4 regions of the Shewanella maritima genome follow, and region 1 is predicted to be linked to each of the others. Evidence: predicted binding sites of a transcription regulator. Region 1 holds the regulator's gene; each other region holds the start of a gene.
The links. The regulator sigma-54, encoded in region 1, starts transcription at its own class of promoters, with help from an activator protein. The targets are predictions, from matches to a motif close to GTTGGCACGNNNNTNGNNT.

Region 1 (3,207 bases):
TTGACGCTGACAGGTAAGGCTAAGCTTGACCAAGCAGGCAGTCAGGTAACGGGTGATATCATTCGCTACAACATTGATAAGCAAGAACTCATAGCCCAAAGTAAGGGCGATGAGCGAGTGATTACCATTATCCAGCCAGAGAACTTCCAAGATCCGTCAGAGCAAGCACCTGTCGAGCAGCAGCCTGAGCCGCAAAGGCGAATAGAACAACAGCAAGAGCCATCAACACAAGGTAATCAGTAGGCTAAGTAATGACAGAGCAAATCACCTTAACGGCTGAAAACCTGGCTAAAAGCTATAAGAACCGCCAAGTAGTGAAAGACGTAAGCTTATCGGTTTCCACTGGGCAAATTGTTGGTCTACTGGGCCCAAATGGTGCAGGTAAAACCACCACCTTTTACATGGTTGTTGGACTTGTAAAAAGTGACCACGGGCGCATTTTAATTGATGCAGATGATTTAACTTCTGATCCAATGCATCTGCGTGCGCGCAAAGGCATTGGTTACTTACCCCAAGAAGCAAGCATCTTCCGTAAACTAACTGTACACGACAACATCATGGCAGTTTTACAAACACGTAAAGAGCTAACTAAAGAGCAACGTGTTGAAGAACTTGAACATTTACTCGAAGAATTCCATATCACTCACATTCGCGATAGCCAAGGTATGGCATTATCAGGCGGTGAACGTCGCCGAGTAGAAATTGCCCGAGCACTGGCTGCAAACCCGAAATTTATCTTGCTCGATGAACCATTTGCGGGTGTTGACCCAATTTCGGTAATCGACATCAAGAAAATTATTCAGCAACTCAAATCTCGTGGTCTAGGGGTGCTGATCACTGACCATAATGTGCGTGAAACCCTCGATGTTTGTGAGCATGCTTATATCGTGAGCCAGGGTAACTTAATTGCCGAGGGGACACCAGATGAGATCTTGAGCGATCAGCAAGTTCGTGCAGTATACTTAGGTGAACAATTCAAGCTATAGTTATTGATGATTTGGTTTCGCTCGCTCAACTACATGGGCGGCGACAGCATTAGCTTCGACTGAGTACCAATCCAGTCTCTCCTAAGGAAACCAATTACAAGCATTAATGTGTGTCTCTTATACGATACCTAGGGATAAGTGGTAAATGAAAGCGTCACTACAGCTCAAAATGGGTCAACACCTGACTATGACCCCACAACTGCAACAGGCAATTCGCCTACTGCAGCTGTCTTCATTGGAGCTACAACAAGAAATACAACAAGCATTAGACTCTAACCCACTGCTTGAAGTAGAAGAATTTTACGACGGTAAAGACGCCTCAAAAGACAAACAAGATCAAGCTGATACCGATTTTAGTGAAGCAAGCCAAAAGTCTGCTGAAACAGATACTTCCAACGTTGATCTCGCAGACTCGCTCAATAAAGAATCTATGCCTGACGAGCTGCCAATGGACACCACCTGGGATGAAGTCTATACAGCCTCACCAGTTGCCAGCACTGGCGCAACCAGCTCTGGCTCACGCGACGATGATATGCCATTTCAAGGCGAGACCACAGAAGGTCTATACGAGCATTTGGAATGGCAAAAAAACCTCACTCCTTTTTCTGATACCGATTTAGCCATCGCCACAGCCATTATCGATGCCATTGACGATACAGGCTATTTAACCCAAAGCACCGAAGATATCCTTAGCGCTATGGGCGATGAAGAGGTTGAGCTAGAGGAGGTTGAAGCAGTACTTAAACGTATTCAGCATTTTGACCCCATTGGCGTTGCTGCGCGCGATCTAAGTGAGTGCCTGCTTATACAGTTAGCGCAATTTCCTAATGACACGCCTCATATTGACAATGCGCGTATGTTGATTGCCAACTATCTCGACCTGATTGCTGGCCGTGACTTTCGTTTACTTATGCGTAAAACCAAGCTTAAAGAAGATGAACTTAGGGAAGCAATTCACCTGATCCAATCATTGAATCCAAAGCCTGGAGCGGCAATCACACCTAGTGATGATGAATATGTCATACCTGATGTTTCAGTATTAAAGAAAAATGGCCGCTGGGTCGTGGAGCTTAACCCTGACAACATGCCAAAAATTGGTGTCAATCAGCATTACGCTTCTATGGCTCGTAGCACCAAGAGCCAGGCTGACAGCCAGTTTATTCGCGGTCATTTGCAAGAGGCTAAGTGGTTCATTAAGAGTCTAGAAAGCCGTAATGACACCCTGTTAAAAGTGGCCAACTGTATCGTACAGTTCCAACAAGGCTTCTTTGAATATGGTGAAGAAGCCATGAAACCAATGGTACTCAACGATATTGCTGAGGCCGTCGAGATGCATGAATCCACTATTTCCAGGGTTACCACACAAAAGTACATGCATACGCCACGCGGTCTATTTGAACTCAAATACTTTTTCTCAAGCCATGTCAGCACAGATGACGGCGGCGAATGCTCATCTACAGCTATTCGCGCCTTTATCAAAAAGCTGGTCGCCGCTGAAAATCAGAAAAAGCCATTAAGCGATAGCAAAATGGCACAACTGTTAGCGGAGCAAGGGATTAATGTTGCTCGTCGTACGATAGCGAAATACCGTGAAGCAATGCTTATCCCGCCCTCAAACCAACGTAAGAGCTTATAAGCTCAATCAAAGGAGGACGATATATGCAAATAAACCTAACGGGGCACCACATTGAATTAACTGACTCACTTAGAGAGTATGTTGACAGTAAATTTGCCAAACTAGAGCGTCATTTTGAGCAAATCAACAATGTGCACGTTATCCTAAATGTCGACAAACAAGTACAAAAGGCTGAGGCTAAAGTCAGCCTTAGTGGAGGAGAAGTCTTCGCCACTTCTGAACACAGCGACATGTATGCTGCAATCGACTCTTTGATCAGCAAACTTGACCGCCAGGTAATCAAACATAAAGAGAAGCTAACCAAGCATTAATGATGGAAATTCGTACCATCCTGCAGCCGGAGTGCACTGCCTGTGCCACTCCGGGCAGTAAAAAAAAGGTATTGCAACTCATCAGCGAAATCGCAGCAGAGCAATACTCAGACCTTTCAGCACAAGAAATTTTCGAAAGTCTTGTCGCTCGAGAAAAAAAAGGTAGTACAGGTATAGGTAATGGCATCGCAATTCCCCACGGCCGTTTAGACAGTATCGAACAGCCTATCGCCGTATTTATCAAGTGCGATGAGGCGATTGACTTCGATGCCAT
Region 2 (3,207 bases), 940 kb from region 1:
TTAAGCATAGTTGCGAACTAACCGTTGAAAATACCAGTGAGAGCCAGATACAAGCCAATGCTAGCGCCCTAAGCTCAGCATTTAACAATCTAATCATTAATGCGCTGGAAGCCGGTGCTAACTTAGTCAAAATTGTTGCGAGTGAAGATCAGCAGCAAGTGTTTATTGATGTGATTGACAATGGCAAGGGTCTCGACAGTGCCAACGCTAAGCAAATTTTAGAGCCTTTCTTCACCACAAAGTCACAAGGTACAGGCCTCGGCTTAGCCGTGGTGCAATCAGTAGTGCGTAATCATCAAGGTGATATTCAACTTAAAAGCAAACCGGGCGAGGGCTGTCATTTCCGACTAACCTTTAATAAGCAAAATGCTCGTCAAGGAGGACAAGATGCCTGAAGCGAAATTACTGTTAGTTGAAGATGATGCATCTTTACGTGAGGCATTACTTGATACCCTAATGCTCGCTCAATATGAGTGCGTTAATGTTGCTAGTGCTGAAGATGCGATTATGGCGCTAAAGCAAAATACCTTTGATATGGTGATAAGCGACGTACAAATGCCAGGTATTGGTGGTTTAGGTTTGCTGAATTATTTACAGCAACATCACCCTAAAACGCCTATGTTGTTGATGACCGCATTTGCCACCATTGACAGCGCGGTAGAAGCGATTAAGCAAGGTGCGGTAGATTACCTCGCCAAGCCTTTTGCACCTGAAGTATTACTGAATCAGGTGTCACGCTACTTACCCCTTAATGACAACTCTGGGCAACCGGTAGCGGCAGATGATAAATCTTTGGCATTGCTGAATTTAGCTAAACGTGTTGCTAGCTCAGATGCGTCAGTGATGATCATGGGGCCTAGTGGTTCGGGTAAAGAGGTGATGGCGCGTTATATTCACGACAACAGCCCACGCCATGAAGCGCCGTTTGTAGCTATTAACTGTGCGGCTATTCCTGAAAACATGCTAGAGGCGACGTTGTTTGGCTACGAGAAGGGCGCTTTTACCGGTGCTTATCAAGCCTGTCCTGGTAAATTCGAGCAAGCCCATGGCGGAACTTTACTGCTTGATGAAATCTCTGAGATGGAATTGGGTCTACAAGCAAAACTGCTCCGAGTTTTGCAAGAGCGGGAAGTAGAGCGTTTAGGCGGACGTAAGACCATCAAGCTTGATGTGCGCGTACTGGCAACTTCAAACCGAGACTTGAAAGCCATGGCAACTTCAGGTGAGTTTAGGGAAGATTTGTACTACCGCATCAATGTATTTCCTCTGACTTGGCCAGCGTTAAACCAGCGCCCCGCGGATATTATTCCACTTGCTAATCACTTACTGGCTAAACATGCTGAGCGCTTGGCAATCACACCTGTGCCAACACTTGATGAAGCCGCCACGCGGCGGTTACTGACTCATCGCTGGCCGGGGAATGTGCGAGAGCTAGATAACGTGGTGCAGCGCGCCTTGATTTTACGAGTCGGTGATGAAATCAGTGCTAACGACATTATTCTCGATAGCGCTGACGTGCCAGCTGCGGTTGAACCCGCAGCAGAAGTGACTAGTGCGCCACAAGTGGAAGCGCTAGGTAGTGAGCTTAAAGCGCAAGAGCACGTGATTATTCTTGAGACCTTGAATCAGTGCAATGGTAGCCGTAAACAAGTTGCTGAAAAGCTTGGGATCAGTGCCAGAACACTAAGGTACAAGATGGCAAAAATGCGCGATATGGGTATTCAGATCCCTGCCTAAGTGCATATGAATAAGTGTAGCCTGTATGCTGTTATCAGCAGCAGGCTATTCTCTTTGTGTAGCTAAACCTCACAAGAAACAGCAACACTTGCTGAATTAATCAACAATCACTTCCCTAAAAAGTTCAACAGTTATTCTGTTGGCATCCTAATTGCTTTAACTCTATATAGATTGAGAATGCCGTCAATTAATCGACGAAGGAGTTAAACATGCAGATCAGCAACAACCCACTACTACAAGAAATGCAATCACTACGTGGTGAAATTGCTCCTTCAATTGACACCAACATTCGTCCTGGATTAACTCAGCAGGTAAACAACACATCGGGAGCTGATTTTGGTCAGCTGTTGTCAGATGCAGTTGGCAATGTAAGTGGGCTGCAAAAGAACTCGGCAAACTTGGCAACGCGCCTTGATATGGGTGATACAACTGTGACGTTATCAGACACGGTAATTGCGCGTGAGAAAGCCGGTGTAGCTTTTGAAGCAACCGTGCAGGTTCGCAACAAGTTAGTAGAAGCATATAAAGAAATTATGAGCATGCCAGTATAGCCACATTTAGTGACTTTCTTAGTTGGTGTTGGCAGACAGTGATTGACAGTTATTTAGATTAAATAGGTAATTATCGTGAGCACAGATGTGATGGTTGGAACGGATACCACAGTAGATACAGGTATCCAACAAGAGAACAAACCAGGCTTACTTAGCAGCCTGGGTGGCGTAGATATGATGCGCCAGGTGATCATGATCCTGGGCCTTGCTATCTGCTTAGCTGTTGCTGTGATTATTATGATCTGGGCGCAAGAGCCAGAGTATCGCCCGTTAGGTAAGATGGAAACGGATCAAATGATCCAGGTACTTGATGTGCTGGATAAGAACCAAATCCCATACAAAATCAATGTTGATGTGTTAAGCATTCCTGAGAATAAATACCAGGACGTAAAATTGCTGCTTAGCCGCGCCGGAGTTGATAGTGCAGCGCCCGCTGATGATTACCTAAGTAAAGACAGCGGATTTGGCGTGAGTCAGCGCATGGAGCAAGCGCGCCTCAAGCACAGTCAGGAGCTTAATCTTGCTCGCGCTATTGAAGAGTTAAACAGCATCAGCCGCGCCAAAGTTATTTTGGCCTTACCTAAAGAAAACGTATTTGCCCGCAATGCATCTAAACCTAGTGCAACGGTAGTTGTGAACGTACGCCGCGGCGGGTTAGGTCAGGAGGAAGTCGATAGTGTCGTTGATATTGTGGCTTCTGCCGTGCAAGGGTTAGAGCCATCACGTGTTACCGTTACTGATTCAAATGGCCGCTTACTTAATTCAGGTAGTCAAGAAGGTACATCAGCTCGTGCCCGCCGAGAACTAGAGCTAGTCCAACAAAAAGAAGCAGAATACCGTAAGAAGATTGACTCAATCTTGATGCCAATCCTTGGTCCGGAGAACTTTACCTCTCAAGTTGACGTGAATATGGATTTTA
Region 3 (3,207 bases), 1.4 Mb from region 1:
CACCAACGCGGGAGGCACTTAGCATTAGCGCAGTAACAGACATGATTACTTCCTTTAAGTCGTTGTTTAGTATTTTGTTTGATGCAGTGTAGCAAAAACGCTATGGGTAACTCTATACGCTTATTGCGATTAGCTGCTTAGTACTATTAAGAGAAACTTAATAATTAATAGGTAAACTTAGTCAAATCTTTCAAAATTTAGCCATCCAGTATTAGGTAAAGCTTTTTTAATCATTTCACCCTTGAATTTCTTTTTTACGGACATATTATGTCTGAAACAACCTTTCAATTGACTTAAGTCAAACAGGAGCTGCGATGAAACGCGTCTTTTTATTGATTGCCACTAACATGGCGATTTTAGTAGTAGCATCAATTGTGATGTCTATTCTTGGGGTGAATACCTCAACTATGGGTGGCTTATTAGTATTTGCTGCTATCTTCGGTTTTGGCGGCGCATTTATTAGCTTAGCGATTTCAAAGTGGATGGCTAAGAAGACGATGGGCTGTGAAGTTATCACTCAACCTCGTGACAATACTGAACGTTGGTTAGTCGAAACCGTTGCTCGCCAAGCAGAACAAGCGGGCATTAAAATGCCTGAAGTTGCAATTTATCAATCTCCTGAGATGAATGCATTTGCAACTGGCCCAAGTAAAGATAACTCATTGGTTGCGGTTAGTACCGGGTTACTTTACGGCATGACACAAGATGAGATTGAAGGCGTGCTAGCACACGAAGTAAGCCACGTTGCTAACGGCGACATGGTAACGCTTACCTTGATCCAAGGTGTGGTAAATACCTTTGTGATTTTCGCGGCACGTGTAGTAGCTGGCATTATCAACAACTTTGTCGCTAGTAATGATGAAGAAGGCGAAGGGTTAGGAACGTTTGCCTACATGGGTGTTGTAATTGTACTTGATATACTATTTGGCATTTTGGCATCAATGATCGTTGCTTACTTCTCACGTATCCGTGAGTACAAAGCGGACGCTGGCGCTGCTAAATTAGCGGGTAAGAACAAAATGATCGCAGCGCTCGAGCGATTGCGCCAAGGCCCTGAAACCGGTGCAATGCCAGCCCAAATGTCTGCGTTTGGTATTAACGGTAAGCGTTCAATGGCAGAATTAATGATGAGCCACCCGCCATTAGAAAAACGTATTGCGGCTTTACAATCTAGCTAATACGTGACGTAACTAAAAGGCGCAAGCTGCAAGCATAAGGGGAAGCATCGCTTCCCCTTTTTTGATCTTATCAGTTAGATCTTAGTTGGTTGATTGTTATTGGCTTGTGATTTGGATACTTGACCTAAAGCACATTAAGTTAATCCAATACCTGATAACTTATGCACTAAATCAAGTAATTAGAATAATAAATACATAACCTCTAGCTGTTGGTGATGTATCAAGTGTGTGGAGTTGGATGTGCATAAAAAGTTCTTGATGTCGTTAATCGTTGCTGCAATTGCGGCTAGTTCATTAGCCCCGGTTCAGGCTGAGCAAAACTTAGTTGATTTTCATATTGAGCGAGCTTCAAATGGCTGTGAAAGTTGCCATGAAAATGGTGAACCATCAGCAGATGGCCTTTATGAGTTTGACCAATGCCGGGCTTGCCACGGCACCTTGGATAAAATGTCAGGTATGCACCACCGGCCGCACAAGAATATGTATTCGTGCGCTGACTGCCACGCACCACATTACAACAATGTAGGTGAAATTCCTGGCTGTGATGACTGCCATTTAGATAAACGCAAAAGTAAAAGTCGTCGTAAATAGCTATTGAGTTTGATTAAGGCGCTAGCTGTATAGTTAGCGCCGTAGCAGCTTCAAATTTTCATAACCATTCTTTCCAATTGCTTTTATGTGCCAGTCTAGGATGAACATGATTGGTGCAATCTTGTGCACTTTAATTGCGCATGCAATTCAATTTTCCTAATTTTTTTTACTTAAATCACAATAATTCAATGACTTAACCGCTTGGCATAAGATTCGCTTTTAGTTGGTACGGCGTAATGTATTAACTAAAAAGGGATCAAATGACCAGTATCAATTCAAGCTGCGCATATTGTGGGGTAGGTTGTGGCGTTGAAGTGTCATCAAATCTCGATCAAGCATTACCTTTAGCGACGCATCAAATTGACAGTTTATCGCTAACAGGAATGGCTAAGCATCCAGCAAACCTAGGGCGTTTGTGTGCTAAAGGCGAAAATCTTCTCGCCAGTATTGAGCAGCCAACTAATCTTTTATATCCGCAAGATGCTAGCGGAAAGTCCATTTCATGGAATGATGCGATAAACACCATTAGCCAACGCTTTAATGAAGTCATTAGCGAGCATGGACCACAAGCGGTAGCCTTTTATTTATCTGGCCAGTTACTGACAGAGGACTATTATGTCGCCAATAAACTGGCTAAGGGCTTTATTGGTACGGCTAACGTGGATACCAACTCGCGCTTATGTATGTCATCAGCCGTGAGTGCTCATCAGCGAGCGTTTGGTGAAGACGTTGTTTCCGGCAATTATCAAGACTTTGAACAAGCAAGGGTTATAGTGCTTGTAGGTTCAAATGCAGCGTGGACACATCCTGTTTTATTCCAGCGCATGTTAGCTGCACGCAGTGCTAATGGGACTAAAATTGTCGTTGTTGATCCTATGGCAAGCGCAACCGCAAAACAGGCTGATGTTCATCTAGCGATTAAACCTGGTTGTGACCATCACTTGTTCAATGGCTTACTAAGTTATCTAGCCAAACATGATTTGATAGATGCCCCTTATATACAAGCGCATACTGAGCATTTTGACCAAGCGATTCAGCAGATTGCTACAGACTATCAAGATGCTGATATTGCCAAATTAACAGGGTTAAGTGCTGATCAAGTATTAGCGTTTTATCAGTTATTTGTTGCTCACCAACAAGTTATTACTGCGAGTTGTCAAGGGGTGAATCAATCAACCCTTGGGACTGACACAACCAATGCCATTATTAATTGTCATTTAGCCAGAGGTCAGGTAGGTAAACCAGGCAGTGGTTTTTTCTCTCTTACAGGTCAACCCAATGCCATGGGCGGGCGCGAAGTTGGCGGTTTAGCAACGCAGCTGGCTTGCCATCTAGGGTTCGCTGATAAAGAGCGCAGCCTTGTGGCCGAGCACTGGGAAGCCCCAAACATAGTCGGTCATAAAGGACTAACAGCGGTAGAAATGTTTGATGCAGTAGC
Region 4 (3,207 bases), 1.4 Mb from region 1:
TCACTTTCAGCGCCAGCTAGCAGTAAATCTACCGCTGAGCCTTCAATTTCATCTTGAGACAAATACAGATCTAACAGTTTGTTGTAATCAGCATTATCACCAATTAGCACTGCACCTTTGAGTAGCGTGCCTGACTCATCTAACCAAAGCTTTTTATAAATGCCAGCTTGATTGTCTGAAAGCTCAACATATTGGGCATTATCAAAACCGCGACTTTCACCAATGGCAGCGACATCAACACCTAACAATTTAAGTTTGGTGCTCATGTCGGCGCCTTTAAACTGTTGAGTTTGAGCCGCGCTATCGGTGCCCGCCGCAATATGTGATGCTACGACACGAGCCATTTGATAACCAGGTGCTACAAGTCCAAATATGCGCCCTTGCCACAATGCGCACTCGCCAATCGCGTACACATCTTTAGCCGAGGTTAAACAGTCATCGTTAATTTCGACACCGCCACGCTCACCAATCGCGATCCCTGAGCTGCGAGCAAGGCTATCTTGAGGTCGAATACCGGCTGAGAACACGATCATGTCAGTTTCAAGATAAGTATCATCATTGAAAGTCATTCGGTGCAGCGCGGTTTCGCCGTCTATAATCGCTGTGGTAGCTTTAGAGGTATGCACGCTTACACCCAGATCTTCAATCTTGCTACATAGCAGCTCACCTGCTTTGTCATTCAATTGTACTGGCATTAATTGAGGTGCAAACTCCACCACATGGGTTTTAACCCCTAACTGCTTTAGAGCGTTAGCAGCTTCAAGCCCGAGTAGACCACCACCAACAACAACCCCGACTTTAGACTTATTCGCTGCGGCAGTAATCGCCTCTAAGTCTTCAATGGTTCGGTATACTAAACACTGCTCACGTTCGTTACCGTTAATTGGCGGGACAAAAGGAAATGAGCCTGTGGCTAACACTAACTTGTCATAGCAAAAGCACTCGCCCGACTCTGTTGTAAGTGTTTTAGACTCGGTATCTATGCCAGTGACTTTGGCATTTAAATGCAGATTGATATCCTGACTTTGATAGTCATCAATACTTGCCAACATCAATGGGTCAGCACTATTTGTTTCAAAGTACTTAGATAATTGTACGCGGTCGTACGCTGGTCGAGGCTCTTCACCAAATACATGTATCTCAAAGCTCTGCTGCAACTTTAACGAACAAATTTGCTCGATAAAGTGATGGCCAACCATACCATTACCTATCACGACTAACTTAGGTTTTATGTCTGCCATTTCCGGCTCCTTCTGTCCCCACTACACACACGATTTATGTTCAAATTAATTTTTAGCCCGGCCAGCAAATGAATAGCTATTCACTATCGCCGTGCTTTTATTGAACTATCCTGCTGTGACTTTGCAGCGACCATGCCAAGGCGCACGTTCAACTAAACACTTGTTAAATAAAGGTTAAAACAAAACATTCAATTTTCCAGGCATTAAAGAATGCTCCGATTGAGAGCAACTGCACCAAATGAATGCGACAACAAAAACACGTAACCAACTGTTTTATATCTATAAAAATCAAATGCAACTACCACTTTAGGGGTAGCTTGGGGCGTATTCAAAGCATTTGCTCCTTAGTTTCCCCCCACAGGAATAGTTGGGTGTAACAGAGATGAGTAACAATAAATATTCATTAGAGGCGAAATTAGATAGGATGGAATAAGCGATGACTCGGTTCATGCAAATAGTCAAAATAGGCAATGAGTAATCGCTGAAAACAGTAAATACTAAAGAGTTAAAGATATGCTTGGTGAGAAGCTGTGATGCTACAGAGCTGTACTTTACAAATTAAGTCTACAAGTACTAATACAGCCCATAAGCTATCAGCCTAATTTAGGGATGAAGGTCAAGGTAGCGCAACCCAATTTATAATAAGACGTTTATTAAACTTTGATATTGAGGTCTAGCGTTGCGCGCTGGTTTAATACTCATACTTTCTAAGCAAGTGCATCTAAGCGAGTACATCTGAGCAACTTGCAGTTTAGCTTTACATTTTTGCTGATACCGTTGTTGCCATAGCGTTTGAACATAGACGTAATCATCAGTACTTAACTCAATCTCACTACAATTAGTAATCGTAGGATTGTTGGCTTTCACGGTTTGAGTTAATTCGAGCAGTTTAATTACCAGTGCTAGGCTAGACTCGACACTGCTCATCGCTTGTTCAAAAATCTCAGTCGCGTTTTCAAGCTTGCTAGCTGATCCAGATAATTCACCATGTTGCCAAATATGCATAAGCTCAGCACTATCGAGATCTGCCTGACCTGTTTTGGCACCGAAAAACGCTTCTAAACGAGTGCCAACATTAATCACACCTTTTTGGTAATGTGACTGATTCGAACAACCTTGAGTATTTAGCCAACTAACCTTAGTTGACACACGCGGGTTAATCTCGGTTTCACCTTGAAGCCCTTTAAAGGTTGCGACCAGCAGATCATAATTGTTATGGCCATTACTTGATAAAGGCTGCGCATTCGCCATGATTTTTGCGATCGCTAAATGCTGCTTATCCAGACCTGGATGAAAGTAACTGCGCAGCGACAGCCTTGCATTAGTCGGGTTCACACAACGAACCGCCATTTGAATTAAACTGCGCAAACCTAGCTCTTGATGCAAAGCTCGGCAATCATCAAGCACAGGTAACATATCGTGGGCTTCCACATAGACAATGTTATCGGATGTAAGTGCAGATTGTGCTTTTTCCGCTGTGGTAGCCGCTTTAATGTCCAGCGCATTAACACTGCAGGCTACGTGGCGGCGATGAGCCAAGGATAAACTATCGCCATGAAGCAAAACCCTGTGCCCTTGCTGAGCCAGCAGCTTTGCAGCGAGCAACAACCAGGGTAATTGCTCTCGCTTGCCTGCATAAACAGGCCAATCAATGTCCACCTTGAGTTGTTGCCAGCTAGGTGAAACCAATTGCTTGAGCGCCATTGCAGCACCAGCAATTTCTTCAGCGCTCTCACCGCGAACGCGCATTAACATCATCGCACTGGCCATTTGCACTTGCGACACTAAACCGCAAGCAAAGCCAGCAAATAGCTGCTGCGACTCGACTAAGGTTAAATTACGTGATCCTTTTACGCCCTTGCCTAACGCCTTGATCAATTGCTTAAAATCAACTGTTGCTAGCTGATTTTTAATATCTATAAGATTTGATGTATGTGCAGCTTCAGTATTTATCACTAAGGCTAAC

Region 2: a site for sigma-54 is predicted at 1,876-1,894, ahead of fliE (flagellar hook-basal body complex protein FliE). Genes of this name have one in related genera too.
Region 3: a site for sigma-54 is predicted at 1,970-1,988, ahead of EXU30_RS00775 (nitrate reductase). Genes of this name have one in related genera too.
Region 4: a site for sigma-54 is predicted at 1,363-1,381, ahead of nirB (nitrite reductase large subunit NirB). Genes of this name have one in related genera too.

Annotation. Positions count from the first base shown of each region.
Region 1 is NZ_CP036200.1:1,595,053-1,598,259, forward strand. Features, by position in the region: gene lptA (lipopolysaccharide transport periplasmic protein LptA) at 1-243, shown strand, start outside; gene lptB (LPS export ABC transporter ATP-binding protein) at 252-986, shown strand; gene EXU30_RS06915 (RNA polymerase factor sigma-54) at 1,132-2,622, shown strand; gene hpf (ribosome hibernation promoting factor) at 2,646-2,933, shown strand; gene ptsN (PTS IIA-like nitrogen regulatory protein PtsN) at 2,936-3,207, shown strand, end outside.
Region 2 is NZ_CP036200.1:655,982-659,188, reverse strand. Features, by position in the region: gene EXU30_RS02845 (sensor histidine kinase) at 1-395, shown strand, start outside; gene EXU30_RS02840 (sigma-54-dependent transcriptional regulator) at 388-1,737, shown strand; gene fliE (flagellar hook-basal body complex protein FliE) at 1,947-2,288, shown strand; gene fliF (flagellar basal-body MS-ring/collar protein FliF) at 2,379-3,207, shown strand, end outside.
Region 3 is NZ_CP036200.1:153,038-156,244, reverse strand. Features, by position in the region: gene pepE (dipeptidase PepE) at 1-43, opposite strand, end outside; gene htpX (protease HtpX) at 315-1,178, shown strand; gene EXU30_RS00780 (cytochrome c3 family protein) at 1,419-1,769, shown strand; gene EXU30_RS00775 (nitrate reductase) at 2,030-3,207, shown strand, end outside.
Region 4 is NZ_CP036200.1:147,285-150,491, forward strand. Features, by position in the region: gene nirB (nitrite reductase large subunit NirB) at 1-1,241, opposite strand, end outside; gene EXU30_RS00765 (glycosyl transferase) at 1,878-3,197, opposite strand.